3 regions of the Micromonospora sp. WMMD708 genome follow, and region 1 is predicted to be linked to each of the others. Evidence: riboswitches for the same ligand, from Rfam matches in the RefSeq annotation. Region 1 holds a riboswitch; each other region holds the start of a gene.
The links. Region 1 has a riboswitch for ZMP and ZTP ahead of ACN260_RS12705 (glycine hydroxymethyltransferase). Riboswitches for the same ligand answer to the same signal wherever they lie in the genome.

Region 1 (12,284 bases):
AACCGGGCGATGGCCTGGCGCAGCCGGGCGGGCGCGGCCGGCCCGGCGCCCACGTTGAACATGAACATGGCGGAGAAGTCCGCGCCGTCCAGGGCCGGGTGGTCGAGCACCTCGTAGAGCATCGGCGGGGTGACGAAGGTGGAGGTGAGCCGCTCGGCGTCCACGGTGGCGATGAACGCGGCCGGGTCCCACTGCTGACGCAGGAAGAGCACCCCGCCGGTGAACAGGTTGAACAGGGTGGTGATCTGGCCGCTGGCCAGCCACATCGGGGAGTGCGACAGGTGCCGCAGCAGCGGGAACCCGGCGGCGCGGAAATCCGCCGCCAGGGCGAGCACCTGCCGGTAGAAGCTCTCCCGGTGGTGCACCAGCTTGGGGGTGCCGGTGGTGCCGCTGGTCTGCAGGAACGACTCCGGCACCGGCACCTGCGCGGGCAGTTCGACCGGCGGGGCGTCGGCGGTCAGCTCGACGCCCAGCCGCAGCACCGGCACCCCGGGCAGCGAGGCGGCGATCTGGCCGCCCAGCCCGTCCGGGGCGTACGCGTGGTGCACGAACACCTCGGGGCGGGCCAGCCGGACGAACTCGTCGATCTCCCGCCGGGAGGTGACCGGGGCGATCCACATGCTGCGGCAGCCGAGCAGGTGCAGGGCGAGCTGGAGCAGCGGGCCCTCGACCGCGTTGCCGAGCATCACCAGTACCGCCGCGCCGGGGCGTACCCCGTGGCCGGTCAGGGCGTACGCCAGTCCGCGTACCTCGGCGGCGACCTGCGGGTAGGTCAGCCGGCGGCCGTCGCCGACCAGCGCCTCCCGGTCGCCGAACCCGGCGAACAGTTCCAGCGCGTCGTGCACGTAGGTGGTGGATCGGTCGGCCCCGTCGGTCATCGCACAGCCCCCAGCTCGATGCGGCGGGTCGCCGGCGGCCCGGTGGGACCGGCCGTGGCGACCGGCCGGGTTGGCGTCCGAGCAGGTCACAGCCCGGCCCGCGACGGGGGTGCGCGCCATGGGCGACCGCACCGCCGCCGCTAGCGAGCCTAGGCCGGCGGCCTCGCCCGGGGACAGAGCCGAACGGCGAGGGGCCGCCCACCATGGACATTTGATCATGTCTATCGGGTTGATTGACGCCTGTCAGACGTCGCGGCTAGGTTTCTGGACCATCGTCCGGGCGGTGCCGTCAATGGGCGCCGGCCTCGGGCGGCCCAACATGGAGGTTCAATGTCGACCCCGAAGAGATGGCAGGTCATAGCGTCTGCGGCCGTGTTGCTGGTCGTGGGTGCCCCGGCGGTGGTGGCCAGCGCCGGTCCGTCCGACTCCGACCGTGGCGGGGCAGCCGCCCGGGCGCAGTGGGCGGGTACGTGGGCCGCGGCGGTCACCCGCGGCAACACCGTCGGGCTGACGAACACCGGCCTGAACAACCAGAGCATCCGGATGACCGTGCGCACCACCGTGGGTGGGGAGCGGCTGCGGGTCCGGCTGAGCAACCTCTACGGCGAGCAGGCCGTGCAGGTGGGACACGCCACCGTCGCCCGCCCGAACACCGCCACCCTGACCGACCGGTCGGACATCCTGCCCGGCAGCCTGCGGGAGCTGAAGTTCGGCGGTTCCACCTCGGCGACCATGAACAAGGGCGCCGAACTGCTCAGCGACCCGCTGACCTACGCGGTCGGCGAGCAGGAGGACCTGGTCGTCACCCTGCACTTCCCGGTGCTCACCGGGCCGGTCACGTTTCACGGTCAGTCCAAGGTCACCACCTTCATCGGGGCGAACGACCTGACCACCGCCGCCGACGGTGCCGGCTTCACCATCCGCCCGGACTGCTGCTGGATGTTCCTGTCCGGCATCGACGTGCTGCGCCCGAAGAGCCCCGGCGCGGTGGTGGTGCTCAGCGACTCGATCGGTGACGGCAACGGCAGCACCGTCAACGCCAACAAGCGCTGGCCGGAACTGCTCGCCGGGCGGCTGGTCGCCGCCCGTCCCGAGGTGCACACCCCCGGGGTGCTCAACCTGAGCCTGGCCGGCAACCGGCTCAACCACGAGGGCACCGAGCCCGGTGCGGGCGGCTTCCCCGGCTACTACGAGCTGGGTCCGAACGCGCTGGCCCGGCTCAACGAGGACGTCTTCCCGCAGACCGGCGTGAAGACCCTGGTGACCCACCTCGGCATCAACGACATCTGGATGTCCGACGACTCCGCCGACCGGATCATCACCTCGCTGCGGCAGATCAACCAGCAGGCCAAGGCGCGCGGCCTGCGCAGTCTCGCGGTCACCCTGACCCCGTACGAGGGGCACGGCAACCCGGGGGTGTGGACGCCCGAGAAGGAGACCACCCGGCAGGCGGTGAACACCTGGCTGCGCGGCCCAGGGGCGGCCGAGTTCGACGGGCTGCTCGACTTCGACGCGGTGCTGCGCGACCCGGCCCAGCCGAGCCGGCTGCTGCCCGCGTACGACGCCGGTGACCACATCCACCCGAACGACGCCGGCAACCAGGCGTTGGCGGACGCCGTACCACTTCGACTGCTCGGTCTGTGACACCGGTGGGGCGACGGGCGTGACCCGTCGCCCCCCGGTCATTTCCTGGGGAGGAAGCACCATCGTGGACGTCGACGAGATCCTGTCCGGTCTCTACAGCGAGGCCGGCCGGCAGGACCCCTATCCGTGGTACGCGGCCCTGCACGAACACGGGCCGATCAGCGTCATCCCGAACCGTCCGGAGCACAGCACGGTGACCGCCGTGGCCGTCGGCTACGACCTGGTCGACCAGGTGCTGCGTGACCCGGAGTGGTACAAGCAGCCCCCGCCGGGCTGGGAGGAGCAGGAGATCCTGCGCACCTTCCAGTCCTCGATGATGTTCGTCAACCCGCCCGACCACGGCCGGATGCGCGGCGTGTTCTCCCGTACCTTCACCCCGCGCCGGCTCGGCGCGCTGGAACCGGTGATCGTCCGGGTGGTCGACACCCTGCTGGACCGGATGGCCGACGCCGGTGCCGACGGCTCCGAGATCGACTTCGTCGCGGACTTCGCCTACCCGGTGCCGGCGCTGGTGATGGCCGAGTTCATCGGCCTGCCCGAGAGCGAGCTGGCCTGGTACCGGCAGCGGGTCGACTGGATCGACGAGTTTCTCGACGTGGCCGGCAAGACCCCGCAACGGCTGGCGCTGGCCAACCAGGCCGCCGAGGAGCTGCGGGCGCTCTACCGGGACCTGATCGGGCACCGTCGCCGTCAGCCGGGTGAGGACCTGATCTCGGGGCTGGTCGAGGCGCTGGACTCCGGCGAGGTCGACCTGACCGAGGAGGAGTTGATCAGCAACCTGATCGTGCTGTTCAACGCCAGCTTCGTCACCACCGTCTACATGTTCAGCAACGGCCTGCCGGTGCTGCTGGGCCACCCCGACACAGTGGCCGCGCTGCCCGGCGACGAGATCCTGGCCCAGGGCTGCGTCGACGAGGTGCTGCGGCTGCAGAGTCCGGTGCACTTCCTGGCCCGCGCCGCGCCCCGGGACACCGTGCTGGGCGGCGTGCCGGTCGCCCGGGACGAGAACGTCCTGCTGATCATCGCCGGAGCCAACCGGGACCCGCGCCGGTTCCCCGGGCCGGACCGGTTCGACCCGCGCCGCGACGGTCCCCCGTCATTGGCCTTCGGCGTCGGCCCGCACTTCTGTCTCGGCGCGGCGGTGTCCCGCCTGGAGGGTCGGCTCGGCCTGCCCCGGCTCTTCGCGCGGTTCCCCCGGCTCGCGGTCAGCCAGCCGGCCGACTACAGCGGGAGCCTGTTCCTGCGCGGCATCGACAAGCTCTTCGTCACCACCGGCGGATAGGAGCCGATCCCATGTCCCTCGACCCCCAGGTGGTGGCCTACCGGGCCGCGCGGGCCGCCGCCGGCACCCCACCGCTGTACACCCAGACCCTCGCCGAGGCCCGCGCCGCCGACCTCGCCGCGATCCGGGCCGGCGGCGGCGACGTCGAGCCGGTCCACGAGGTACGCGACACGACCGTCCCCGGCCCCGACGGGGACCTGCGGGTCCGGGTGTACCGGCCGGCCGGTGACGGGCCGCTGCCCACCCTGGTCTACTTCTTCGGCGGCGGCTGGACGCTGGGCAGTGTGGAGACAGCCGACGGGATCTGCCGCCGGCTGGCCAACGCCACCGGCTGCCAGGTGGTGACGGTCGGCTACCGGCTCGCCCCGGAGCACCCGTTCCCGGCGGCCGTGCTGGACTGTCACGCCGCCACCCGGTGGCTGGCCGAACACGCAGCCGAGCTGGGCGTGGACCCGGACCGGCTGGTGGTGGGCGGGGACAGCGCGGGCGGCAACCTGGCGGCGGCGGTGACCCTGCTGGCCCGCGCCGAGGGCGGTCCCCGGCTGGCCGGGCAGCTGCTGGTCTACCCGAACACCGACCAGCGGGCCGCCCCCCGACCCGCCGACGACCAGGATCCGTTGCTGTTCAATCGGCACTCCGTGGACTGGTACCGGGGTCACTACCTGGCCGACCCGGCGGACGCCGCCGATCCGCTGGCCTCGCCGCTGCTCGCCGACGACCTGTCCGGCCTGCCGCCGGCACTGGTGGTCACCGCCGAGCACGACCCGCTGCGCGACGAGGGACAGCGGTACGCGCAGCGGCTGCGGGAGGCCGGCGTGCCGGTGCGGGCCACCTGCTATCCCGGCATGATCCACGGGTTCTTCGCCATGCCCGGGGTCTTCGACGCCGGCCGGCGTGCCCAGGACGAGGCCGCCGCCTTCCTGCGGGAGGTCTTCGGGCTGCCCACCCCGCCGGCCGACACCCCGGTCTCCGCCACCACGGTGGGGAACGAGCGGTGACCGTCGGGGAGGTCGCCCGGCCGCCGGTCAGCCTGGCCGACTTCGCCGAGCTGGCCAGGCGGGCGCTCCCGGCCGGGGTCTGGGACTTCGTCGGCGGGGGCAGCGGGGTGGAGACCACGCTGGCCGCCAACCGGGCCGCCCTCGACCGGGTCGCGGTGCTGCCCCGGGTGCTGACCGGGGTGGAACGTCCCCGCACCGACGCACCGCTGCTCGGCCGGGAGCAGGCGATGCCGGTGGCGGTCGCGCCGATGGCGTACCAACGGTTGCTGCACCCGGACGGTGAGCCGGCGCTGGCGGCGGCGGCCGGCGCGGCCGGGGTGCCCTACGTGCTGAGCACGTTGAGCAGCACCCCGGTCGAGGAGGTCACCGCCGCCACCGCCGGGCCGGTCTGGTTCCAGCTCTACTGGCTGCGGGACCGGGGGCTGGTCGCCGACCTGCTCGACCGGGCGCACAGCGCCGGCTGTGCGGCGTTGATGGTCACCGTCGACGTGCCGGTGCTCGGCCGGCGGCTGCGCGACGTGCGCAACGGGTTCGCGTTGCCGCCGGAGGTGACCGCCGCCAATCTGCCGGCCGGCCGGGACGACCTGGCCCACGCCGGCACCCCCGGTGTGTCGGCCATCGCCGCGCACACCGAGGCCGCCTTCGCGCCCGCCCTGACCTGGGCGGATCTGGCCTGGCTGCGGGAGCGTACCGGGCTGCCGCTGCTGGTCAAGGGGGTCCTCGACCCGCGTGACGCGGTCCGTGCCGCCGACGTCGGGGTGGACGCCGTGGTGGTCTCCAACCACGGCGGCCGGCAGCTCGACGGTGCGCCGGCCACCGCCACCATGCTGCCGGAGGTGGTCGCGGCCGTCGGTGAGCGGATCGAGGTGCTGCTGGACAGCGGGGTACGGTCCGGCACGGACGTGCTGCGCGCGCTCGCCCTCGGCGCGTCCGGGGTGCTGCTGGGCCGCCCGATGCTGTGGGCGCTGGCGGCCGGCGGGCGGGCCGGCGCGCAGGCCGCCCTCGACCTGCTCGCCGTCGAGTTGCGCGACGCGTTGACCCTGACCGGCTGCGCCGACCCGACGCAGGCCCGGCGGCTGCGTACCCTGACCGGAGGCTGACCCGTTGGAGCATCTGGTGGACCTGGACCTGGACCTGGCGACCCTGCACCCGGCGGTCGACGACCCGGCGCTGAACTCGATGAACTTCCTCAACGAGGTGTCCCAGCACTGGCCCGACGCGGTGTCGCTGGCGGCCGGGCGGCCGTACGAGGAGTTCTTCGCCGACGACGCGCCGGGGCGCTGGCTGGACCGGTTCCGCCGGCACCTCGCCGACGACCTCGGGCAGACACCCGAACAGGTCCGTCGCACCCTGTTCCAGTACGGCCGGACCAAGGGGATCATCCACCACCTGATCGCCCGCAACCTCGCCGTCGACGAGGACGTCCACGTCGACGACGAGGCGGTGGTGGTGACCGTCGGCTGCCAGGAGGCGATGCTGCTGGTGCTGCGGGCGTTGCGGGCCGGCCCCGCCGACGTGCTGCTCGCCGTCGCCCCGACGTACGTCGGGTTGACCGGGGCGGCCCGGCTGGTGGACCTGCCGGTGCGGCCGGTGGCCGGTGGCCCGGCCGGGGTGGACCTGGCCGACCTGCGGGCGCAGGTGCACCGGGCCCGGGCGGAGGGTCTGCGGCCCCGGGCGTGCTACGTGATGCCCGACTTCGCCAACCCCTCCGGCACCAGCATCGGCCTGGCCGACCGGCAACGACTGCTGGACCTGGCCGCCGAGGAGGACCTGCTGCTGATCGAGGACAACCCGTACGGGCTGTTCCCGGCCGGGGACGCCGACCGGGTGCCGACGCTCAAGGCGTTGGACACCCGACGGCGGGTGGTCTATCTGGGCTCGTTCGCCAAGACGGTGCTGCCCGGGGCGCGGATCGGCTACCTGGTGGCCGACCAGCGCGTCGGCGGGGCCGACGGCGCGGTGGGGTTGTTCGCCGACCAGCTGGCCAAGATCAAGAGCATGGTCTCGGTGAACACGTCGCCGCTGGCCCAGGCCGTGATCGGCGGGGCGCTGCTGGAGCACGGCTGCTCGCTGGTCGCCGCGAACCGGCGGGAACGGGCGGCGTACACCCGCAACCGGGACCATCTGCTCGCCGGCCTGCGGCGGCGTTTCCCGGCCGGCTCGCCGGTGCGCTGGAACACCCCGGCCGGCGGCTTCTTCGTCGTGGTCACCGTCCCCTTCCCGGTGGACGACGCGCTGCTGCGCCGCTCCGCCGAACGGTACGGGGTGCTCTGGACCCCGATGGCGCACTTCTACGACGACGGCCGTCCGGTCGACGCGTTGCGGCTGTCGGTCAGCGCCGTCACCCCGACGCAGATCGACCTCGGCCTGGACCGGCTGGCCGCGCTGATCGCCGACGAGTTGACCCGCGCCGCGATCCCGGCCGGCTGAGCGTCGCTTCCGCGGCCGGCCGGTGCCGGCCGCCGTCCGGCGGAACCGACCCCACCCGGTGTCGTCGAACCGCCACCCCCCGTGCTGCGCGGGGGTCGGGCAAGCGGCCATAATGGACGCATGGTCGCTTGGGAGTACGCCCTGTTGGTCCGCCGCTACCAGGGACAGGGACGCCAGTTCCACGTCTCGTTCGTCTGGTACGGCCCGGACGGCTCACGTACCGACGTCACGGCGTACGGCGACACCGCGATCGCCCACCTCAACCGGGTCGGCCGGGAAGGCTGGGAGCTGGTCTCCGCCGCCGAGGACGTCAACAACATCCAGGGCAGCACCGAGGTCCACCGCTACCACCTCAAGCGCCCCATCACCTGATCCCGGCTCCCCGTCGGTCAGGAGGTTCCGCCACCGGAACCTCCTGACCGCACGTGGGGCGGGCCGGGTCAGCCCAGGTCGACGGTGGGGTAGAGGGGGAAGCCGGCGAGCAGGTCGGTGGCCTGCTTGCCGACCGAGTCGGCGACCGCCGGGTCGAGCACGTACTTGGCCTTCGACGGGGTGCCGTCGGCGTTGGCGCCCGGCGTGGTCTGGCTGAGCACGGTGTGGATCAGCTCGGCGGTGGCGTCCATCTCGGCGGTGCCGAGGCCCCGGGTGGTCAGCGCCGGGGTGCCGATCCGGATGCCGGAGGTGTACCAGGCGCCGTTGCGGTCCTGCGGGACGGCATTGCGGTTGGTGACGATGCCCGAGTCGAGCAGCGCCTGCTCGGCCTGCCGGCCGGTCAGGCCGTAGCCGGAGACGTCGAGCAGCACCAGGTGGTTGTCGGTGCCGCCGGTGACCAGGGTGGTGCCCCGGCGCAGCAGCCCCTCGGCGAGGGCCTGCGCGTTGTCGACGATCCGCTGCGCGTAGTCGGCGAAGTCGGGTCGCCGCGCCTCGGCCAGCGCGACCGCCTTGGCCGCCATCACGTGCGGCAGCGGACCGCCGAGCACCATCGGGCAGCCCCGGTCGACCTGGTCGGCCAGCTCCGGGCCGCAGAGCACCATGCCGCCGCGCGGGCCGCGCAGCGACTTGTGGGTGGTGGTGGTGACGATGTGCGCGTGCGGCACCGGGTCGAAGTCGCCGGTGAAGACCTTCCCGGCGACCAGGCCGGCGAAGTGCGCCATGTCGACCATGAAGGTCGCGCCGACCGAGTCGGCGATCTCCCGCATGATCCGGAAGTTCACCTTCCGGGGGTACGCCGAGTAGCCGGCGACCAGGATCAGCGGCTTGAACTCCCGGGCGGCCTCGGCGACCCGGTCGTAGTCGATCAGGCCGGTGGCCGGGTCGGTGCCGTAGCTGCGCTGGTCGAACATCTTGCCCGAGATGTTCGGCCGGAAACCGTGGGTGAGGTGGCCGCCGGCGTCCAGCGACATGCCCAGCATCCGCTGGTTGCCCAGCTCGCGGCGCAGCGCGAACCAGTCCGCCTCGGTCAGGTCGTTGACCTGGCGTACCTGGGCCTTCTGCAGGGCGGGGGACTCGACCCGGTCGGCCAGGATCGCCCAGAAGGCGACCAGGTTCGCATCGATGCCCGAGTGCGGCTGCACGTAGGCGTGGCTGGCCCCGAACAGCTCCTTGGCGTGCTCGGCGGCGAGGGCCTCGACCGTGTCGACGTTCTGGCAGCCGGCGTAGAAACGGCGGCCGACGGTGCCCTCGGCGTACTTGTCGCTGAACCAGTTGCCCATGGTCAGCAGGGTCGCCGGGGAGGCGTAGTTCTCGCTGGCGATCAGCTTCAGCGACTCACGCTGGTCGGTCAGCTCCGCGCCGATGGCGTCGGCCACCCGGGGTTCGACCGCCCGGATCACCTCGAGTGCGCTGCGGAAGGCGGTGGACTCGGCGTTGGGCGACATGCGACCTCCAGGTGACGTGCGGAAGGCCCAGGCGCTCGGCGTGCGTCCTCATGACGGGGCCGCTTCCCGATGGTGCTCCATCCCCACGCGCCAGTCACGGCCCGCCGACGATCCTACCGGGTGGCGGGTGGGCCCTCCGGGGCACCTCCGGCGGGCCGCCGGCCGGAGGGTTGACCGGCCCGATCCGGGGCAATGCAGACGTAGGGGACATCCGGACGGCGGACCCGACCGAGGAGAGGACCACCTGCGCCGCGACGGCCGGGCCGAGATCCGGCCCGTCCAGGTCGACCTGGCCACCTACGACGGGGTGACGGCGTCGGCCGGGTGCTGATCACCTCGTCGATCGCGGCCACCATCCCCGGCCCCTACCAGGCGGTCTACAACGCCTCCGAGTCCTTTGTGCAGTCCTTCGCCGAGGCGCTGCGCAACGAGCTGAAGGACACCGGCGTGACGGTGACCACCCTGATGCCCGGCCCGACCGGGACGAAGTTCTTCGATCGTGCCGAGATGGGCGACATCAAGGTCGGCACGCAGGACAAGGACGACCCGGCGACGGTGGCCGCGCAGGGCTTCGCGGCGATGATGAAGGGCGAGGAGAAGGTGGTCGCCGGTTCGCTGAAGAACAAGGTCCAGGCGGTGGCCGCCCGGCTCACGCCGGACCGGCTGATGGCCGGGCAGCACCGGCGGGTGGCCGAGCCCGGCTCCGCCGACTGACCCCGGCCCGGGGTGTTCCCGCATGCCGCACGCCGGGGACCCTTCTGCGTACGATCGGCGGATGCTGGGGGAGGACACCGAGGGCAGTCTGGTCGCGATCAGCGACCTGCACGTCGGGTACGCGGAGAATCGTGCCCTGGTCGAGGCGCTACGGCCTGCCTCGCCACGGGACTGGCTGATCGTCGCCGGTGACGTGGCGGACACGGTCGCCGACATCGAGTGGGCGCTCGGCACGCTCGCCGGGCGTTTCGACACCGTCATCTGGGCACCGGGCAACCACGAACTGTGGACCCCGCCGGCCGACCCGGTGACCCTGCGCGGGGTGGACCGCTACGAACTGCTGGTGCGGCGGTGCCGGGACCTGGGCGTGGTCACCCCCGAGGACGACTACCGGGTGTGGCGGGGGCCGGGCGGACCGGCGCTGGTGGCACCCCTGTTCCTGCTCTACGACTACAGCTGGCGACCGCCGGGGTTCGACACCCGGGAGGCGGCGCTGGCCGAGGCGTACCGGACCGGGATCGTCTGCACCGACGAGTTCATGCTGCACCCCGACCCGTATTCGAGCCGGCAGGAGTGGTGTGCGGCCCGGTTGGCGGAAACCGCCCGCCGGTTGGAGGCCCGCGACCCGGAGCTGCCCACCGTGCTGGTCAACCACTGGCCGCTGGACCGCCACCCGACCGAGGTGCTGCGCTACCCGATCTTCGCGCAGTGGTGCGGGACGGAGGCGACCGCCGACTGGCACCGCCGGTTCGCCGCCACCACCGTGGTCTACGGGCACCTGCACATCCCCCGTACGACCTGGAAGGACGGGGTGCGGTTCGAGGAGGTCTCGGTGGGCTACCCCCGGGAGTGGCGCCAGCGCAGCGTGCCCCCCGGGCGGGTGCGGCAGATCCTGCCCGCGCCCACCGGCGCGCCGGTGCCGCTGTGGTGAGCCGCCGGCTCAGCCGGCGTGCAGGCGGGTGAGCAGCGCCTCGGTCACCGTGCCGAGGCGACGCGCGGCGGCCGGATCGAGCGTCGTGGTCGACAGCGGAACGGGTCTGCCCCGGTCGCTGGCGGTCAGCGCGTCCGCCGGTGGATCGTCGATCCATGCCACGACGGGACGGATCGGGGCGAGGGCCGGTTGGCGAACAGGGCCAGTGCGTCCACCCTCGGCCATCGACCCCTGATGGTGTCGACGGCCCGGCGGGTCTGCGCCACCGAGCGCAGATCGGCCTGGAGGAAGTGCACCCGGCCGGAGAGCGCCCGCACGGCCCGCCCCTTCGCCGGGTTGCTGCCGATGGCGACGACCTCGTCGCCACGGCGGATCCGGGCTTCCAGTGTCGCCCGGCCCATGCCGTCGGTGCCGCCGCTGATGACGATGACCCGCATGCCACCCCTTCCCGACGTCCGGTGGCCCCCGATCGGCACCGGACGTCGACCTCGTTCCTGTGACCGGCACAATCCTCTGCGGAGGCCGGCGACAGCGGAAGAAGGCAGTGTCATGTCCGTACCGAACACGGAGGTTCGTTCCCTGGTGGCGGCGTCTCTGCCGACGCCCGTCCCGGCCGACGAGTACGACGGCTGCCCGGTCACCCCCGCGACGTCGTCCGGACCGCGCTGACCTGTCCCACGCGGGGCGCAACCGTAGGCACCCCCGCGCGTGTCCGAGGGGCCCGACCGGATGGTCGGGCCCCTCGGACACGGTGCGGGTCGAACCTGCGGGTCAGGCGGCGGTGGCGTGCCGGGCGCTCCTGACCGCCTTCGGGTCGCCGGGGGAGCGGGGGGCATCGGGGCGCTGCGCGATCATGCGCTCGCCGATCTCCTGGAGCGGGTTGCGACCGAGCGCCTCCCGCACCTTCGGGAACCACTCCTGCTCCTCCTCCTCGATGTGGTGCTCGACGTTCTCGATCAGCACCGTGGTCTTGGCGACGAAGTGGTCGTCGGAGGCGTCCATCGCGGCCAGTTCGGCGCAGAGCACATCCGCGACGTGGTGCTCCTCGTACGACTCCAGGATGTCGTCCTCCAGGTCCGGCAGGAGCTTACGGACCTCCGGGTACATCACCTCGTTCTCGAGGTAGGTGTGGGTGGTCAGGGCGGCCACGATCTCGTCGACCAGCTTCCGGCGACGGCTGGCCGGCCCCTCCTGTGCCTTCTCGAACTCGCGGAAGAGGCGGCGCATCTCCTTGTGGTCCTCTTTGAGCAGGACGATGGCGTCGGTGGACACCGGCAGACCTCCTTGATCGGCTGACGGCAATCCCGGTACCCCGGGACGAACTGCGCAAACGGATCGCGGCCGGTGAACGCCCGACCCGCTCAGACGGTGGCGATGGTGTGCGGGATCTCGTCGAGCAGTTCCCGGGCCAGGAACCCGATCCGGCCGAACCGGGGCACCAGCCGTTGCCCGCTCACCGCGTGCACCCAGGCCGCCCAGCAGGCCGCCTGGGCCGGCTCCGCACCCCGGGAGAGCAGCCCGGCGAGCAGC
Region 2 (12,284 bases), 240 kb from region 1:
TGTGGAGTTCGGTGAGGCTGCGTTCGGCTTGGGGGTGGGTGTCGAGGAACTGGTCGACGGTGCGCCAGAGGAGGGCGACCAGGAGGTCGCTGCGGCGGCCGGTGGCGAGGGCTGCGGTGAGGGCGTGTTGGCTGAGTTCGTGGCGTAGTCGGGTGTGGTCGGGGCCGAGGAGGCAGTGGTGGGCGAGGCTTGCGGTTTCGGTGATGGTGACGGGGTCGCCGGTGGTGCGGGCCTGGGTGGCGAGGGTGAGGGTGTCGGTGTGGGTTGCGGTGCGGTAGTCGTGTTCGGCGGCGAGTCGGGCGCGTAGTCGGATGCCGAGGGGGGTGTGGGGGTCGGTGGTGGCGATGGCGTGGTGGAGGCGGTGGAGGAGGAGGGTGGCGTCGCTGGTGGTGCGGTGTTCGTGGACCCAGAGGCCGCCCATGCCGGTGACGGCGAGGGTGCGGGTGTGGTGGTCGTCGGCGGCTTCTGCGGCGCGGTAGGCGGCGTCGAAGTGGATGCGGCTGGTGGTGAGGTCGCCGTCGGTCCACAGGGCGTCGGTGGCGCGGCGGAGCAGTTCGGTCGGGTGGGTGGTGGTGGGTGTCCTCACGGGTCACACCTCTCAATGAACCGAGTCAATGGGGTGATTGAGGTGAGTCTCGCATCGGTTTGGTTGGTGGCGTCAACGGCGTCTGCGGCCGGGAATCTGACATTCGGGGGTTTTCCGTGGTTGGGCGTCTGTTTATTGCACCGAGGTTGTGGTCGGATTGATCGGAGGCGCTGCGGGGGCGTGGGTGTGCCTGGTCCGGTGGAGGTGAGGGTGACGGTGCGCGACGATTTCCGGCTGGTGGCCGATGCGGTGGCGGCCGACATTCGGTCGGGGCGGATGCGGCCGGGGCAGCGGCTGCTCCCCCAGCGGGAGTTCGCCCGGCGTCACGGTATGGCGGTGTCGACGGCGGCTCGGGTGTATCAGGAGCTCGCGCGGCGGGGTCTGGTGGCCGGGGCGGTGGGGCGGGGCACGTTCGTGGCGGATTCCTCGGTGTGGTCGGGGGATGTGGGCCTGGTCGATCTGGAGGCCAACTTTCCGGTGTTGCCGGGGCAGTCGTCGATGGTGGCGCGGGCGTTGGGGCGGGTGCTGGTGCCGGCGGGCTTGGAGGCGGCGATGCATCCGGTGCCGGTGGACGGGACGCGGGAGTCGCGGCGGGTCGGTGCGTCCTTCCTGTCTCGGCCGGGGTGGGTGGTGGATCCTGCGCGGTTGCTGTTCACCGGTAGTGGGCGGCAGGCGATCGCGGCGGCCATGGTGGCGTTGGTGGCGCCGGGGCAGCGGCTCGGGGTGGAGGAGTTGACGTATCCGGTGGTGAAGACGATCGCGGCGCGGCACGGTGTGACGTTGGTGCCGATCGGTATGGATGGGGAGGGGTTGAGTGGGTCGGCGTTGGAGCAGGCGCATCGTCGGGCTCCGCTCGCGGCGGTCTACCTTCAGCCCTCGTTGCACAATCCGTTGGGGATGACGATGTCGGCGGGTCGGCGGGCCGAGTTGGGTGGGCGGCTCGCGCGGTTGGGTCTGGTCGCGATCGAGGACCGGATCAATTCGTTTCTGTGCGACGGGGAGTTGCCGTTGGCCGCGCATGCTCCCGAGCAGACGATCCTGGTGGACAGTTTGTCCAAGCGGGTGGGTGCGGGGCTCAATCTGGGTTTGCTGGTGTGTCCGGCCAGGTTGAGCGGGCGGGTCGCGGCGGCGGTGCGTTCCGGTACGTGGGGGGTGCCGGGTGTGGCGTTGGCGTGTGCGACCGCGGTGTTGGCCGATGGTACGGCGCAGCGGATCGTGCGGCTCAAGCAGCAGGATGCGCGGCTGCGGCAGGCGGTGGTGGCGGAGGTGTTGGCCGGGTTCGACGTGCGTGCTGATCCTGGGTCGTACCACGTGTGGTGGCGGTTGCCGGGTGGGTGGTCGGCGGGGGCGTTCGTGTCCGCTGCGGCCCGGCAGCGGGTGGTGATCAGTCCGGCGGCCGACTATGCGGTCGTGGGGGTGCCGGTGCCGGATGCGGTGCGGTTGTCGACGTCGTCGCCGGATGTGGAGACGTTGCGGGGCAGTGTGGCGTTGTTGGCCGCGATGGCGCGGCGGGCGCCGGAGGAGGTGGGTGCGGCGTACTGAGGGAGGTGGAACGGGATGGCACGGGGTGGAACGCCGTTAGGGGTGTCCGTGCTGGTGTCTTGATTCGGAGGAGACATGTCCCGTGTTCACAGAGTGCTCTGCCTGGTGGTGGCGGTGGTCCTCGCCGGGTTGACCGGTGCGGTGCCGGCGTCGGCCGGGTCGGGTGTGTCGGCGGTTCCGGCGTCGGGTGTGTCGGCGGCGGCGCCGCCGAGTGCGGTCGTCGACTGGGAGGGCCTGCCGACGTGGAGTGGTGGGTACGGCCCGATGCGTAACCAGAGCAATGGTCTGAAGGCGCTGCGGTATGCGGAGCGCGACTACGGCATCAATCTGAACTGGACCGACTGGCCGAATTCCCGGTGGGAGGTGTACGGGGAGGGTCTGCCGACGAATGCGCCGATCACGAGCACCACGAAGGTGGCGTTGCGGGTTCCGGGCGGTGGTTACCTGCGGTGGGGTGCGCAGAGTTACGGCATCGACCTGGTGTGGTCGGCCACCGCGGTGTACGAGTGGAATCTGATCACCACGGCGGGTGGTCAGGCGTTGTTCAACCGCAGCCGTAACGACTATGTGGTGTACGGCAGTCGGCCGTGGGGGGTCAATCTGATCTGGTCGGGTGATGCGATGGTCACGCCGCCGGATTCGGGGGTGACCGGGGTGCGGACGTTGTTGACGTACAACTGTCACAACGACCGGCGGCCGCTGCGGATCTGGATCAACGACATGGATGCCGGGGGTGTCTGGACGGATCTGGGTCTGCTGGGTTCGCAGTGGAGCGGCAGTAGTTGTCCGGTGGGTTCGCCGTTCAACTACTCGCCGACGGTGGCCAATCATCGGATCCAGGTGGTGGCGGTGGATTACAGCGCCCCGGGGTGTGCGAACGATCCGCTCATCGGGTCGTGTCGCCGGTCGATGGTCGGCATCATCAGCAATCCGGCTGGTGGGGTCGCGCAGATCACGGTCTCGTAGCGGGTCGGTCAGCCGGGCCCGGTCGTCGTGTGGCGGCCGGGCCCGGCGCGTGTGGTGGTGGCGGGCGGTGTGTGCGGCGGGTTTGTGGCATGGTGGTGGTGGATGCGACTGGCGGCACGGGGATGGGTCAACCATCGGGGAGCTCGTCGCGGGGGTCGACCGCCTGGGCCTCCGTGGTCGAGGTGGGTCATGTCTGTTTCCTCGTCCTTCTCCCCCATGTCCGGTACGGCCCGGTTGTTGCCGGGTGGGCCGGTGGCGGAGCGGATTCTCGCCGAGGTCGCCGAGGGGGTGGCGGCGTTGCGGGCGGCCGGGGTGGTGCCGGCGTTGGCGACGGTGCTGGTGGGTGACGACGACGCGAGCGTCGGGTACATCCGGATCAAGTCTCGCCAGGCGGCGGAGTTGGGGTTCGCGTCGCCGCACGTGCGGCTGCCCGGGTCGGCGTCGCAGGCCGATCTGCACCGGGTGTTGCGGGATTTCAACGACGACGCCGGGGTGCACGCGGTGTTGGTGCAGCATCCGGTTCCGGGGCATCTGGATTACGACCGGGCGTTGGAGGTGTTGGATCCGGATTCGGACGTGGACGGGATGCATCCGGTGAACATGGGCCGGTTGGCGTTGGGGTTGCCGGGGCCGTTGCCGTGTACGCCGGCGGGGATCGAGGCGTTGTTGGCGTTCCACGGGGTGCCGGTGGCGGGGCGGGAGGTGGTGGTGCTGGGTCGGGGTGCGACGTTGGGGCGTCCGTTGGCGATGTTGTTGGCGCAGAAGCGGCCGACGGCGAACGCGGCGGTGACGGTGGTGCACACGGGGGTGGCGGACTGGCCGCGGTACACGCGGCGGGCGGAGATCCTGGTGGCGGCGGCGGGGGTGCCGGGGATCGTGCGGCCGGAGCATGTGCGCCCGGGTGCGGTGGTGGTGGGTGGTGGGGTGCGGTATGAGGGTCGTCGGTTGTTGCCGGATGTGGACGAGTCGTGTGCGCGGGTGGCGGGGGCGATCACGCCGCGGGTGGGTGGGGTGGGTCCGACGACGGTGGCGATGTTGTTCCGTAACGCGTTGCGGGCGGCGCAGCGGGCGGTGGGACGGGGGTGACCGGGTGGGGGCGGTTCAGCCGAGGTCGACGACGAGGGGGCGGTGGTCGGAGATGGTGGAGCGGGGGGTGGCGGTGGCGGTGACCGGGGGTAGCCGGTGCCGGTCGTGGGGGTCGGCGAGGATGTGGTCGAGTTGGACGCGGGGGGCGGTGGCGGGGTAGGTGGGGTGGCGGGCGAGGGGTTGCCAGCCGGTGAGCAGGCGGGCGGGGCCGGCGGGGAGGTTGAGGTCGCCGAGGAGGATGCGGGGGGCGGGTAGGGCGCGCAGGGCGCGCACGACGCGGCGGAGTTGGTAGGCGTTCCAGCCGGGGACGAAGGACAGGTGGGTGGCGGCGGCGGTGAGGGGGCCGTGGGGGGTGTCGAGGACGGCGGCGAGGACGACGCGGGGTTCGTCGCGCAGGAGGATGAGGCCGCCGCCGGGGCCGGGGGCGTAGAGGGGTGAGCGTACGGGTGCGGGGTTGAGGCGGGTGACGTGCCAGCTGCGGACCCGGTGGCGGCTGATCAGGCCGATGCCGTAGCAGGGTTCGCCGTGGCCGTCGTCGTCGTGGCGCAGCGGGCGGAAGTGTTCGCCGGGGGTGCCGACGACGGCGGCGGCGAAGCGGTGTTCGGGGGCGTCGAGGGCGTGGGCGGCGATGGTGGTGAGGTCGTGGTGGCCGCTGCGGGACTGGTCGCGGTCGACTTCCTGGAGGGCGAGGATGTCGGCGTCGAGGGCGTGGACGGCGGCGGTGAGCCGGTCGGGGTCGACGAGTCCGTCGGTCAGGGAGCGGCCGTGGAGCAGGTTGAAGGTGGCCAGGCGCACGTGTGCACCCTACGTGGCGTGGGACAGTTGCTGGATGATCAAGTTGCTGTGTTGTTCGGTGCTGGTGTTCGTGGCGGTGGGTGTGGTGGGGGTGTGGTTGCGGCGGCGGCGTGGGCGGTGAGGTGGGCCACCTGGGCGGGTGGGTGGCCGGGTGGGGCGGGGAGAATGGCCGGCCGTGGATCCTGTGTCGTTGACGACTCTGCTGACTGCGGCTGCCCTGGCGGGGTGGGTGGATGCGGTGGTGGGTGGGGGTGGGTTGTTGTTGTTGCCGGCGTTGTTGGTGGCGGCGCCGGGGGTGCCGGTGGCGACGGCGTTGGGGACGAACAAGGTGGCGGCGATCTTCGGTACGTCGACGGCGGCGGTGACGTATGCGCGGCGGACGAGGCTGGACTGGGCGGTGGCGGGGCCGGCGGCCGGGTTGGCGGTGTTGACGGCGGGGTTGGGTGCGGCGTTGGCGGGTGCGGTGCCGGGTGGCGTGTACCGGCCGGTGGTGCTGGTGGTGCTGGTGGCGGTGGCGGTGTTCGTGCTGGCGCGGCCGTCGCTGGGTGTGGTGGCGGCACCGCAGCGGCGCACGCCGGTGCGGGTGGTGGTGGCGGTGGGGGTGGCGGGTCTGGGTATCGCTCTGTATGACGGGTTGATCGGGCCGGGTACGGGCACGTTCCTGGTGTTGGCGTTCACGGCGGTTCTGGGGTCGGATTTCGTGCATGCCTCGGCGATGGCGAAGGTGGTGAACGCGGGTACGAATCTGGGTGCGCTCGTGGTGTTCGGGTTGACCGGGCACGTGTGGTGGGCGTTGGGTGCGGCGATGGCGGTGTGCAACGTGGTGGGGGCGCTGGTGGGGGCGCGGATGGCGTTGCGTCGGGGTGCGGGGTTCGTGCGGGTGGTGTTGCTGGTGGTGGTGTTGGCGTTGGTGGCGAAGTTGGGGTACGACCAGTGGCTGGCCGGCTGAGCGGGGTGGGTGCTCGGCGGGCCAGCCACTGGTCGTCAGGGGTGGGTCAGGCGTGCCGGACGACGGTGTCGTAGTCGAGGCGGGGCAGGCGGGGGTGCCAGGCGTCGGGGCCGGGGTGGCCGATGTTGACCAGGAGCAGGGACTTCCAGCCGGTGTCGGTGAAGAATTCGTTGTCGACGCCGGTGGCGTCGAATCCGCCCATGGGTCCGGCGGCGAGGCCGGCGGCGCGCACGGCGAGCAGGAAGTAGCCGACCTGCAGGCCGGCGTTGAAGCGGGCCATGCCGTCGCGGGTGGTGGGGTCGGCGGCGAAGTGTTCGCGCATGCCGGGGCGGATGGGGAAGATGGTGTCGAGGTGTTCGTGGAAGTCGGTGTCGGCGGCGAGGACGGCGACGACGGGGGCGGTGGCGGTCTTGGCGCGGTTGCCCTCGGCGACGTGGGTGAGGAGGCGGTCGCGGCCGTCGCCGGGGCGGACGAACAGGACGCGCAGGGGTTGGACGTTCATGGCGGTGGGTGGGTACTTGGCGAGGTCGTAGATGGCGCGGAGTTGTTCGTCGCTGACGGGGGTGTCGGTGAAGGTGTTGGCGGTGCGGGCTTCGGTGAACAGTTGGGCCTGGGCCTGCGGGTCGAGGGTGATGAGGTGGTCGGGCAGTACGTCGGTCATGGTGTCCTCCGGTCGGATCGACGATGTGCTGCGGCCAGAGTAGCAGCTAGTTTTTTCGAAGTGGCTAGGGTGAGTTGCGGACCACGTATGCTGGGTCGATGACGACGTGCTCCCCGACCGACGGCGGGCCCCGCGCCTGCCCCGGGGGGCTGTCCCGGGCGTTCGCGTTCCTCGGCAAGCGGTGGAACGGCATGATCCTGGGCACCCTCGCCCAGGGGCCGGCCGGCTTCGCCGAGCTGGCGCGGGCGCTGCCCGGCATCAGCGAGTCGGTGCTGTCCGACCGGCTCGGTGAGCTGGCCCGGGTCGGCCTGGTCAGCCGCACGGTGCGCGAGGGTCCCCCGCTGGGCGTCAGCTACCAGTTGACCGGGCGGGGCGCGGCCCTGCTGCCGGCGCTGGACGAGCTGGCCCGGTGGGCCGACGAGAACCTCCCCACGGGTCGTTGCTGACCGGTGCCGGTCCGCGCCGAACACGACCGCGCCGAGCTGGCCGCGCTGCTGCGCCGCGATCCGGTGCTGCACGCCTACCAGTTGGGTGACCTGGACGACTTCTTCTGGCCGTACACGACGTGGTTCCGGCGCGGCGACCAGGTGGTGCTGCTCTACCACGGGGCGGCCGAGCCGGTGCTGCTGGCGTTCGCCGCGCAACGCGACGGCGCCGTCATGACGGCGCTGCTCGACGAGGTAGCCCCGGTGCTGCCGGCCCGCCTGTACGCGCACCTGTCCCCCGGCCTGGAGCGGGTCCTCGCGGGCCGGTACGTCCTCACCCCGGCCGGGGCGCACCTGCGGATGGCGTTGACCGACCCGGGGCGGATCGCCGGCACCGCCGCGCAGGGTGAGGTGCTCGACACCGCGGACCTGCCGGCGTTGCGGGACCTGTACGCGGCGGCGTACCCGGGGAACTGGTTCGACCCGCGGATGCTCGACACCGGCCACTACGTGGGGATACGCGAGGGCGACGCCCTGCTGGCGGTGGCCGGGGTGCACGTGTGGTCGCCGACGTACCGGGTGGCCGCGGTGGGGAACGTGACCACCCGTCCGCAGGTGCGGGGGCGGGGGCTGGGCGCTGCGGTGGTGGCCGCGTTGTGTGCCCGGCTGGCCGCGAGCGTCGACCACGTGACGTTGAACGTGCGGGCCGACAACACGGTCGCGGTGCGCCTCTACGAACGGTTGGGGTTCACCCGGGTCGCCGGGTTCGGCGAGTACACGATGACCGTCGGGGCGGGGTCAGCCGCGTCGGCGGGGTGAGTCGAACCGGCCGGCGCGGATCTCCCGCAGGGCCTTGCGGCGCACGTCGCCGCGCAGGGTGTCGACGTAGAGCCGGCCGGCGAGGTGATCGGTCTCGTGTTGCAGGGCGCGGGCGAGGAAGCCGCTGCCGGAGATGGTCAACGGGTCGCCGTGCCGGTCGACGCCGTGCACGGTGGCGTGCAGGGCGCGGCGGGTCGGGAAGTACAGGCCGGGAATGGACAGGCACCCCTCGTCGTCGTCCTGGATCTCGTCGGACAGCTCGATCGTGGGGTTGATCAGGTGCCCCCGGTGGCCGTCGGCGTCGTAGACGAACACCTGGGCGTCGACGCCGATCTGGGGGGCGGCGACACCGGCCCGGCCCGGTTCGCCGGTGAGGGTGTCCATCAGGTCGTCGACGAGCCGTTGCAGGGCGGCGTCGAAGCGGGTCACCGGGGTGCAGGCGGTGCGCAGGACGGGATCACCGATGATCCGGATCGGGCGTACGGTCATGTCCGGAAGGCTATCGGGGGGTCACCGGCGGCGGTGACCCGGCGCACCGGTCGGCGATCAGGGCGGCGATGCCGTCCAGGACGCGCGCCAGGCCGAAGTCGAAGGCGCGGGTCGGGTCGGTGGCGGCCTGGTACTCCTGCCCGGCGGCGGCGCCGACCCGGGCGGCGGTGGGGAACCGCGCCGGGTCCATGACCTTCTCCAGGTAGGGGGCGTGGGCGTGCCACCACTGTTCGTCGGTGAGGCCGGTGCGGCCGGCGGCCTGCGCGGCCTCCACCGCACCGCGTACCGCGCCGTGGACGTAGGAGTCGACGAGGGTGACCACGGCGTCCATCTCCAGGTCGGTCAGGCCGGTGCCCTCGACGGCGCGTAGTTCGTAGTCGTAGCGGGCGGTGACCTGGGGGCCCAGCGGTGGACGGGTGGTGGCGACCTGCAACAGCCACGGGTGGCGCAGGTACAGCGCCCACTTGTCCCGGGCGATGCGCTCCAGGCGGCCGCGCCAGCCGCCGGGGACGTCGGTGGGGCGGGGGGTCTCGCCGTGCACGGTGTCGAGCATGACGTCGAGCAGTTCCCCCTTGCCGGGCACGTGCGTGTAGAGGGACATGGTGCCGACGCCGAGACGTTCGGCGACCCGGCGCATCGACAGCGCGGCGAGACCCTCGGCGTCGGCGACGTCGATGGCGGCCCGCACGATCTGGTCGACGCCGAGGCCGCCGCTGCGGCTGACCCGCTCGCGGGTGCGCCACAGCAGGGCGAGGCTGCGGGCGGGGTCACCGGTGCCGCTGTACTCGACGTGCATGCCCGCCACCCTAACGGCCCCGGTGCGCTCGACCGGCGGCGAGCAGGGCCCGCAGCGGGGCGGCCTTCGCGGCGGCCTCGGCGACCTCGGCGGCGGGGTCACTGTCCCAGGTGATGCCGCCGCCGGCCCACAGGTGCAGCCGGTCGTGGTCGGCGGCGGCGGTGCGGATGGTCAGGCCCAGGTCGAGGTGGCCGGGGCCGATCCAGCCGAACGCGCCCATGCCGGCGCCCCGGCCGACGGGTTCCACGGCGGCGATCAACGCCAGCGCGGCGTGTTTCGGCGCCCCGGTGACCGACCCGCCGGGGCAGGTGGCGCGCAGCAGGTCGGTCAGGCCGGTCCCGTCGGCGAGGGCCGCCGACACGGTCGACTCGGCCTGCCACAGGTCACACCAGCGGCGGACGGTGAACAGGTCGTCGACGGTCACCGAGCCGGTGCGGGCGATCCGGGCGAGATCGTTGCGTTCCAGGTCGACGATCATGATGTGTTCGGCGCGTTCCTTGGCGGAGGCGAGCAGGTCACGGCGGCCGGCCGGGGTGGCGGGGCGGGTGCCCTTGATGGGGCGGGTGACGACCCGGCCGGCGTGCACGGCGACGAGCGTTTCCGGTGAGGCGCAGCCGATGCTCCATCCGTCGCCGTGCAGGGTGCCGCCGTAGCGGGCACCGGGCAGTCCGGCGAGGCGGGCCAGGGCGGGCCGGGGGTCGCCGGTGTAGGTGGCGGCGGCGTGGCCGACCACGTTGACCTGGTAAACGTCGCCGCGGCCGATCGCGGCGCGCACGGCACGCACGGCGTCGGCGTGCCGGGTGCCGCTCCAGCTGTCCCGCCACGGTCCGAGACGCAGCCGCTCGGGTGCCGGTGCGGTGGGGGGCGGTCGGCGGGGGCCGTGGTCGTAGACGACGACGGCCACGTCGGGTAGGGCGGGCACGGGGCTTGCGGGGCCGGTGGGTGCGCCGGCCATCCGGGCGCCGGCGGCGGCGGAGACGAACAGGGCGGCGCCGCAGGGGCCGTCGGTGCGGTGGGTCGCCGGGCGGGTCAGGTCGTCGACGGGCAGGCCGTGGGCGGTGAGGAAGGCGGTGATCTGGGCGGCCGGGTCGCCACCGTCGGTGACGTGCCACAGGTAGCGGTCCCGTTCCACGAGCACGCTGCGGCAGCGCTCCGGTACGGCGGGTACGTCGACCGGGGCCGTTGGGAGCGTTTCCACGCCGGGTGGCTGATTCTTCCTCATCCGTTCAGCGGATTTCCGGGCAACATGGCGGAAGGCTGCTCGATCCGGCGCGCCGAACCTTGGTACTGTGCGTCACTGGTCATGTGAACCATGACACAGTGCCCCCACAGTCCGGAGAACCCGATGTGCCAGCACCAGATCCCCTGTCCCTCCGCCGAAGCGACCGACCGGGATGCCGCCCGGGTCATCGCCTGCTTCCCAGAGCAGGGCTGGAGCCTGCTCTGCAACGGTGTCATCGTCTTCGAGGACACCGGTGAACTCCTCCCTGACGGCAGCACCATCGCCCCGCACCGCGGGCCGGCCCGGCACGCCCTCGTCGCCTGACCCGGTCACGATGCGTCGGCGTCGCCGACCCGTCACACCAGGCTAGCCCCCACGCGGGGGGCCGCCCTCCCCCGGTCGCCGCACCGGGGCGGCACGACCGCCGCCCCGGCACCGCGCCTCAGTCCTGGAACGCCTCCGGCGCCGGACACGAACACATCAGGTTCCGGTCGCCGTACGCGCCGTCGACGCGCCGCACCGGCGGCCAGTACTTCCCCACCCGGTCCACCCCGGCAGGGTAGGCACCCACCGACCGCGGATACGGATGCGGCCACCCGTCCCCGGACACCATCGCCGCGGTGTGCGGCGCGTTACCCAGGGGATTGTCCTGCGCCGGCCACTCACCCGAGGCCACCTTGTCGATCTCCGCCCGGATGGCGATCATCGCGTCGCAGAACCGGTCCAGCTCGGCCAGATCCTCACTCTCGGTCGGCTCCACCATCAGCGTCCCCGCCACCGGGAACGACATCGTCGGCGCGTGGAACCCGTAGTCGATCAGCCGCTTCGCGACGTCGTCGACACTCACCCCGGTCGCCTTCGTCACCGGCCGCAGATCCAGGATGCACTCGTGCGCCACCAGGCCCTTGTTGCCCGCGTACAGCACCGGGAAGTGCTCGCGCAGCCGCACCGCCACGTAGTTCGCGGCCAGCACCGCCACCCCCGTCGCCCGGGCCAGCCCCGCCGCGCCCATCATCCGCAGGTACGCCCACGGGATCGGCAGGATGCCCGCCGACCCGTACCGGGCCGCCGAGATCGCCGGCGCACCCTGCACCCGGGCACCCGACGGGTCACCCGGCAGGTACGCCGCCAGATGCTCCCGCACCGCCACCGGACCCACCCCCGGACCGCCACCGCCGTGCGGAATGCAGAACGTCTTGTGCAGGTTCAGGTGCGACACGTCCGCCCCGAACCGGCCCGGCTTGGCGAACCCGACCAACGCGTTGAGATTCGCCCCGTCCACGTACACCTGGCCGCCGGCGTCGTGGACCTTCGCGCACAGCGACGCGATACCCGTCTCGTACACCCCGTGCGTCGACGGGTACGTCACCATGATCGCCGCCAAGGCGTCCCGATGCTTGTCGATCTTCGCGTCGAGGTCGACCAGGTCGACGTTGCCGTCGGCGTCACACCCGACCACCACCACCCGCATCCCGGCCATCACCGCCGACGCGGCGTTCGTACCGTGCGCCGACGACGGGATCAGACACACGTTCCGGTGACCCTCACCCCGGTCCCGGTGGTACGCGCGGATCGCCAACAACCCCGCCAACTCCCCCTGCGACCCGGCGTTGGGCTGCACACTGACCGCGTCGTAGCCGGTCACCTCCGCCAGCCACCCCTCCAACTGCCCGATCAGCTCCCGGTAACCGGCGGTCTGCTCGGCCGGGGCGAACGGGTGCAGATGGGCGAACTCCGGCCACGTCACCGGCTCCATCTCGGTGGTCGCGTTCAGCTTCATCGTGCACGACCCCAACGGGATCATGCCCCGGTCCAGGGCGTAGTCGAAATCGGCCAGCCGACGCAGGTACCGCAGCATCGCCGTCTCGCTGTGGTGGCTGCGGAACACCGGGTGGGTGAGGAAGTCGGTGTCCCGCGCCAACCCGGCCGGCACCGCCTGCGCCACGTC
Region 3 (6,335 bases), 2.9 Mb from region 1:
GTTGGCCGGGGCGCTGGTCGAGGGCCTGGGCCAGGCGGGCGCGGGAGAGGGTGGCGGCGGGGAGGTGGCCGAGCCTGAGGTTGTCGTGTACGGCGGCGTGGAGGTGGGTGATGGCGCGGTCGGTTTCGCCGGCGGTGAGGGCGGCGGTGCCGAGGGCGTGCTGGGTGCTGCCGAAGCAGGTGATGGCGAGGCTGGCCAGCATGGGTCGGTCGGCGTAGGGGGTGAGGAGGTTGTAGGCCTCGGTGGCGAGGTGGCCGTCGTCGAGGAGGTGGGCTGCTTCGACGATGCCGTGGAGGGTGACGAGCCAGCTGCTGGATCGGGGCAGGGTGGTGAGGTCGGGTTGGCGGAGGCGGGCGAGGGCGGCGGTGGCTTCGCGGCGGTGTCCGGCGAGGGCGGAGGCGACGGCGAGTGCTGCCTGGTATGAGTGGTCGACGGCGCTGAGGGTGGGTGAGACGGCCAGTTCGCGCAGCGTCGGGAGGTGGTCGGCGAGGTGGCCTTGGTACCAGGCGATGGTGGTCAGGTGGGCGCCGTGCCAGCCGGTGGTGTCGGCGTCGCCGGCGGTGATGCCTCGTTGGGCGCAGGTGGCGGCGCGGGCGTGGGCTTCGGTGAGTTTGCCGGCGCGGATGGTGAGCATGACGTCGATGGCGTGGGCGACGTAGGACACGGCGAGGTGGTCGCGGTGGGTGAGGTGGGTGTGGAGTTCGGTGAGGCTGCGTTCGGCTTGGGGGTGGGTGTCGAGGAACTGGTCGACGGTGCGCCAGAGGAGGGCGACCAGGAGGTCGCTGCGGCGGCCGGTGGCGAGGGCTGCGGTGAGGGCGTGTTGGCTGAGTTCGTGGCGTAGTCGGGTGTGGTCGGGGCCGAGGAGGCAGTGGTGGGCGAGGCTTGCGGTTTCGGTGATGGTGACGGGGTCGCCGGTGGTGCGGGCCTGGGTGGCGAGGGTGAGGGTGTCGGTGTGGGTTGCGGTGCGGTAGTCGTGTTCGGCGGCGAGTCGGGCGCGTAGTCGGATGCCGAGGGGGGTGTGGGGGTCGGTGGTGGCGATGGCGTGGTGGAGGCGGTGGAGGAGGAGGGTGGCGTCGCTGGTGGTGCGGTGTTCGTGGACCCAGAGGCCGCCCATGCCGGTGACGGCGAGGGTGCGGGTGTGGTGGTCGTCGGCGGCTTCTGCGGCGCGGTAGGCGGCGTCGAAGTGGATGCGGCTGGTGGTGAGGTCGCCGTCGGTCCACAGGGCGTCGGTGGCGCGGCGGAGCAGTTCGGTCGGGTGGGTGGTGGTGGGTGTCCTCACGGGTCACACCTCTCAATGAACCGAGTCAATGGGGTGATTGAGGTGAGTCTCGCATCGGTTTGGTTGGTGGCGTCAACGGCGTCTGCGGCCGGGAATCTGACATTCGGGGGTTTTCCGTGGTTGGGCGTCTGTTTATTGCACCGAGGTTGTGGTCGGATTGATCGGAGGCGCTGCGGGGGCGTGGGTGTGCCTGGTCCGGTGGAGGTGAGGGTGACGGTGCGCGACGATTTCCGGCTGGTGGCCGATGCGGTGGCGGCCGACATTCGGTCGGGGCGGATGCGGCCGGGGCAGCGGCTGCTCCCCCAGCGGGAGTTCGCCCGGCGTCACGGTATGGCGGTGTCGACGGCGGCTCGGGTGTATCAGGAGCTCGCGCGGCGGGGTCTGGTGGCCGGGGCGGTGGGGCGGGGCACGTTCGTGGCGGATTCCTCGGTGTGGTCGGGGGATGTGGGCCTGGTCGATCTGGAGGCCAACTTTCCGGTGTTGCCGGGGCAGTCGTCGATGGTGGCGCGGGCGTTGGGGCGGGTGCTGGTGCCGGCGGGCTTGGAGGCGGCGATGCATCCGGTGCCGGTGGACGGGACGCGGGAGTCGCGGCGGGTCGGTGCGTCCTTCCTGTCTCGGCCGGGGTGGGTGGTGGATCCTGCGCGGTTGCTGTTCACCGGTAGTGGGCGGCAGGCGATCGCGGCGGCCATGGTGGCGTTGGTGGCGCCGGGGCAGCGGCTCGGGGTGGAGGAGTTGACGTATCCGGTGGTGAAGACGATCGCGGCGCGGCACGGTGTGACGTTGGTGCCGATCGGTATGGATGGGGAGGGGTTGAGTGGGTCGGCGTTGGAGCAGGCGCATCGTCGGGCTCCGCTCGCGGCGGTCTACCTTCAGCCCTCGTTGCACAATCCGTTGGGGATGACGATGTCGGCGGGTCGGCGGGCCGAGTTGGGTGGGCGGCTCGCGCGGTTGGGTCTGGTCGCGATCGAGGACCGGATCAATTCGTTTCTGTGCGACGGGGAGTTGCCGTTGGCCGCGCATGCTCCCGAGCAGACGATCCTGGTGGACAGTTTGTCCAAGCGGGTGGGTGCGGGGCTCAATCTGGGTTTGCTGGTGTGTCCGGCCAGGTTGAGCGGGCGGGTCGCGGCGGCGGTGCGTTCCGGTACGTGGGGGGTGCCGGGTGTGGCGTTGGCGTGTGCGACCGCGGTGTTGGCCGATGGTACGGCGCAGCGGATCGTGCGGCTCAAGCAGCAGGATGCGCGGCTGCGGCAGGCGGTGGTGGCGGAGGTGTTGGCCGGGTTCGACGTGCGTGCTGATCCTGGGTCGTACCACGTGTGGTGGCGGTTGCCGGGTGGGTGGTCGGCGGGGGCGTTCGTGTCCGCTGCGGCCCGGCAGCGGGTGGTGATCAGTCCGGCGGCCGACTATGCGGTCGTGGGGGTGCCGGTGCCGGATGCGGTGCGGTTGTCGACGTCGTCGCCGGATGTGGAGACGTTGCGGGGCAGTGTGGCGTTGTTGGCCGCGATGGCGCGGCGGGCGCCGGAGGAGGTGGGTGCGGCGTACTGAGGGAGGTGGAACGGGATGGCACGGGGTGGAACGCCGTTAGGGGTGTCCGTGCTGGTGTCTTGATTCGGAGGAGACATGTCCCGTGTTCACAGAGTGCTCTGCCTGGTGGTGGCGGTGGTCCTCGCCGGGTTGACCGGTGCGGTGCCGGCGTCGGCCGGGTCGGGTGTGTCGGCGGTTCCGGCGTCGGGTGTGTCGGCGGCGGCGCCGCCGAGTGCGGTCGTCGACTGGGAGGGCCTGCCGACGTGGAGTGGTGGGTACGGCCCGATGCGTAACCAGAGCAATGGTCTGAAGGCGCTGCGGTATGCGGAGCGCGACTACGGCATCAATCTGAACTGGACCGACTGGCCGAATTCCCGGTGGGAGGTGTACGGGGAGGGTCTGCCGACGAATGCGCCGATCACGAGCACCACGAAGGTGGCGTTGCGGGTTCCGGGCGGTGGTTACCTGCGGTGGGGTGCGCAGAGTTACGGCATCGACCTGGTGTGGTCGGCCACCGCGGTGTACGAGTGGAATCTGATCACCACGGCGGGTGGTCAGGCGTTGTTCAACCGCAGCCGTAACGACTATGTGGTGTACGGCAGTCGGCCGTGGGGGGTCAATCTGATCTGGTCGGGTGATGCGATGGTCACGCCGCCGGATTCGGGGGTGACCGGGGTGCGGACGTTGTTGACGTACAACTGTCACAACGACCGGCGGCCGCTGCGGATCTGGATCAACGACATGGATGCCGGGGGTGTCTGGACGGATCTGGGTCTGCTGGGTTCGCAGTGGAGCGGCAGTAGTTGTCCGGTGGGTTCGCCGTTCAACTACTCGCCGACGGTGGCCAATCATCGGATCCAGGTGGTGGCGGTGGATTACAGCGCCCCGGGGTGTGCGAACGATCCGCTCATCGGGTCGTGTCGCCGGTCGATGGTCGGCATCATCAGCAATCCGGCTGGTGGGGTCGCGCAGATCACGGTCTCGTAGCGGGTCGGTCAGCCGGGCCCGGTCGTCGTGTGGCGGCCGGGCCCGGCGCGTGTGGTGGTGGCGGGCGGTGTGTGCGGCGGGTTTGTGGCATGGTGGTGGTGGATGCGACTGGCGGCACGGGGATGGGTCAACCATCGGGGAGCTCGTCGCGGGGGTCGACCGCCTGGGCCTCCGTGGTCGAGGTGGGTCATGTCTGTTTCCTCGTCCTTCTCCCCCATGTCCGGTACGGCCCGGTTGTTGCCGGGTGGGCCGGTGGCGGAGCGGATTCTCGCCGAGGTCGCCGAGGGGGTGGCGGCGTTGCGGGCGGCCGGGGTGGTGCCGGCGTTGGCGACGGTGCTGGTGGGTGACGACGACGCGAGCGTCGGGTACATCCGGATCAAGTCTCGCCAGGCGGCGGAGTTGGGGTTCGCGTCGCCGCACGTGCGGCTGCCCGGGTCGGCGTCGCAGGCCGATCTGCACCGGGTGTTGCGGGATTTCAACGACGACGCCGGGGTGCACGCGGTGTTGGTGCAGCATCCGGTTCCGGGGCATCTGGATTACGACCGGGCGTTGGAGGTGTTGGATCCGGATTCGGACGTGGACGGGATGCATCCGGTGAACATGGGCCGGTTGGCGTTGGGGTTGCCGGGGCCGTTGCCGTGTACGCCGGCGGGGATCGAGGCGTTGTTGGCGTTCCACGGGGTGCCGGTGGCGGGGCGGGAGGTGGTGGTGCTGGGTCGGGGTGCGACGTTGGGGCGTCCGTTGGCGATGTTGTTGGCGCAGAAGCGGCCGACGGCGAACGCGGCGGTGACGGTGGTGCACACGGGGGTGGCGGACTGGCCGCGGTACACGCGGCGGGCGGAGATCCTGGTGGCGGCGGCGGGGGTGCCGGGGATCGTGCGGCCGGAGCATGTGCGCCCGGGTGCGGTGGTGGTGGGTGGTGGGGTGCGGTATGAGGGTCGTCGGTTGTTGCCGGATGTGGACGAGTCGTGTGCGCGGGTGGCGGGGGCGATCACGCCGCGGGTGGGTGGGGTGGGTCCGACGACGGTGGCGATGTTGTTCCGTAACGCGTTGCGGGCGGCGCAGCGGGCGGTGGGACGGGGGTGACCGGGTGGGGGCGGTTCAGCCGAGGTCGACGACGAGGGGGCGGTGGTCGGAGATGGTGGAGCGGGGGGTGGCGGTGGCGGTGACCGGGGGTAGCCGGTGCCGGTCGTGGGGGTCGGCGAGGATGTGGTCGAGTTGGACGCGGGGGGCGGTGGCGGGGTAGGTGGGGTGGCGGGCGAGGGGTTGCCAGCCGGTGAGCAGGCGGGCGGGGCCGGCGGGGAGGTTGAGGTCGCCGAGGAGGATGCGGGGGGCGGGTAGGGCGCGCAGGGCGCGCACGACGCGGCGGAGTTGGTAGGCGTTCCAGCCGGGGACGAAGGACAGGTGGGTGGCGGCGGCGGTGAGGGGGCCGTGGGGGGTGTCGAGGACGGCGGCGAGGACGACGCGGGGTTCGTCGCGCAGGAGGATGAGGCCGCCGCCGGGGCCGGGGGCGTAGAGGGGTGAGCGTACGGGTGCGGGGTTGAGGCGGGTGACGTGCCAGCTGCGGACCCGGTGGCGGCTGATCAGGCCGATGCCGTAGCAGGGTTCGCCGTGGCCGTCGTCGTCGTGGCGCAGCGGGCGGAAGTGTTCGCCGGGGGTGCCGACGACGGCGGCGGCGAAGCGGTGTTCGGGGGCGTCGAGGGCGTGGGCGGCGATGGTGGTGAGGTCGTGGTGGCCGCTGCGGGACTGGTCGCGGTCGACTTCCTGGAGGGCGAGGATGTCGGCGTCGAGGGCGTGGACGGCGGCGGTGAGCCGGTCGGGGTCGACGAGTCCGTCGGTCAGGGAGCGGCCGTGGAGCAGGTTGAAGGTGGCCAGGCGCACGTGTGCACCCTACGTGGCGTGGGACAGTTGCTGGATGATCAAGTTGCTGTGTTGTTCGGTGCTGGTGTTCGTGGCGGTGGGTGTGGTGGGGGTGTGGTTGCGGCGGCGGCGTGGGCGGTGAGGTGGGCCACCTGGGCGGGTGGGTGGCCGGGTGGGGCGGGGAGAATGGCCGGCCGTGGATCCTGTGTCGTTGACGACTCTGCTGACTGCGGCTGCCCTGGCGGGGTGGGTGGATGCGGTGGTGGGTGGGGGTGGGTTGTTGTTGTTGCCGGCGTTGTTGGTGGCGGCGCCGGGGGTGCCGGTGGCGACGGCGTTGGGGACGAACAAGGTGGCGGCGATCTTCGGTACGTCGACGGCGGCGGTGACGTATGCGCGGCGGACGAGGCTGGACTGGGCGGTGGCGGGGCCGGCGGCCGGGTTGGCGGTGTTGACGGCGGGGTTGGGTGCGGCGTTGGCGGGTGCGGTGCCGGGTGGCGTGTACCGGCCGGTGGTGCTGGTGGTGCTGGTGGCGGTGGCGGTGTTCGTGCTGGCGCGGCCGTCGCTGGGTGTGGTGGCGGCACCGCAGCGGCGCACGCCGGTGCGGGTGGTGGTGGCGGTGGGGGTGGCGGGTCTGGGTATCGCTCTGTATGACGGGTTGATCGGGCCGGGTACGGGCACGTTCCTGGTG

Region 2: it holds a riboswitch for ZMP and ZTP, as region 1 does, so the genes downstream of both, ACN260_RS13875 (bifunctional 5,10-methylenetetrahydrofolate dehydrogenase/5,10-methenyltetrahydrofolate cyclohydrolase) here and ACN260_RS12705 (glycine hydroxymethyltransferase) in region 1, are expected to answer to the same signal.
Region 3: it holds a riboswitch for ZMP and ZTP, as region 1 does, so the genes downstream of both, ACN260_RS00015 (bifunctional 5,10-methylenetetrahydrofolate dehydrogenase/5,10-methenyltetrahydrofolate cyclohydrolase) here and ACN260_RS12705 (glycine hydroxymethyltransferase) in region 1, are expected to answer to the same signal.

The regions. Positions count from the first base shown of each region.
Region 1 covers NZ_CP186060.1:2,886,353-2,898,636, forward strand. Annotated here, with positions in the region: gene ACN260_RS12670 (class I adenylate-forming enzyme family protein) at 1-878, opposite strand, end outside; gene ACN260_RS12675 (SGNH/GDSL hydrolase family protein) at 1,236-2,522, shown strand; gene ACN260_RS12680 (cytochrome P450) at 2,584-3,804, shown strand; gene ACN260_RS12685 (alpha/beta hydrolase) at 3,816-4,802, shown strand; gene ACN260_RS12690 (alpha-hydroxy acid oxidase) at 4,799-5,902, shown strand; gene ACN260_RS12695 (PLP-dependent aminotransferase family protein) at 5,907-7,232, shown strand; gene ACN260_RS12700 (hypothetical protein) at 7,353-7,604, shown strand; gene ACN260_RS12705 (glycine hydroxymethyltransferase) at 7,673-9,109, opposite strand; ZMP/ZTP riboswitch at 9,128-9,217, opposite strand; gene ACN260_RS12710 (SDR family NAD(P)-dependent oxidoreductase) at 9,434-9,823, shown strand; gene ACN260_RS12715 (metallophosphoesterase family protein) at 9,885-10,754, shown strand; gene ACN260_RS12720 (hypothetical protein) at 10,764-10,916, opposite strand; gene ACN260_RS12725 (SDR family NAD(P)-dependent oxidoreductase) at 10,880-11,191, opposite strand; gene ACN260_RS12730 (hemerythrin domain-containing protein) at 11,526-12,026, opposite strand; gene ACN260_RS12735 (NAD(P)H-hydrate dehydratase) at 12,116-12,284, opposite strand, start outside.
Region 2 covers NZ_CP186060.1:3,127,889-3,140,172, reverse strand. Annotated here, with positions in the region: gene ACN260_RS13890 (hypothetical protein) at 1-586, opposite strand, end outside; gene ACN260_RS13885 (PLP-dependent aminotransferase family protein) at 629-2,128, shown strand; gene ACN260_RS13880 (hypothetical protein) at 2,204-3,094, shown strand; ZMP/ZTP riboswitch at 3,189-3,270, shown strand; gene ACN260_RS13875 (bifunctional 5,10-methylenetetrahydrofolate dehydrogenase/5,10-methenyltetrahydrofolate cyclohydrolase) at 3,284-4,180, shown strand; gene ACN260_RS13870 (endonuclease/exonuclease/phosphatase family protein) at 4,196-4,975, opposite strand; gene ACN260_RS13865 (sulfite exporter TauE/SafE family protein) at 5,166-5,924, shown strand; gene ACN260_RS13860 (malonic semialdehyde reductase) at 5,971-6,585, opposite strand; gene ACN260_RS13855 (winged helix-turn-helix transcriptional regulator) at 6,684-7,031, shown strand; gene ACN260_RS13850 (GNAT family N-acetyltransferase) at 7,035-7,829, shown strand; gene def (peptide deformylase) at 7,809-8,318, opposite strand; gene ACN260_RS13840 (TetR/AcrR family transcriptional regulator) at 8,329-9,114, opposite strand; gene ACN260_RS13835 (chorismate-binding protein) at 9,125-10,336, opposite strand; gene ACN260_RS13830 (DUF5999 family protein) at 10,460-10,660, shown strand; gene gcvP (aminomethyl-transferring glycine dehydrogenase) at 10,779-12,284, opposite strand, start outside.
Region 3 covers NZ_CP186060.1:105-6,439, reverse strand. Annotated here, with positions in the region: gene ACN260_RS00030 (hypothetical protein) at 1-1,279, opposite strand, end outside; gene ACN260_RS00025 (PLP-dependent aminotransferase family protein) at 1,322-2,821, shown strand; gene ACN260_RS00020 (hypothetical protein) at 2,897-3,787, shown strand; ZMP/ZTP riboswitch at 3,882-3,963, shown strand; gene ACN260_RS00015 (bifunctional 5,10-methylenetetrahydrofolate dehydrogenase/5,10-methenyltetrahydrofolate cyclohydrolase) at 3,977-4,873, shown strand; gene ACN260_RS00010 (endonuclease/exonuclease/phosphatase family protein) at 4,889-5,668, opposite strand; partial or broken gene ACN260_RS00005 (sulfite exporter TauE/SafE family protein) at 5,898-6,335, shown strand, end outside.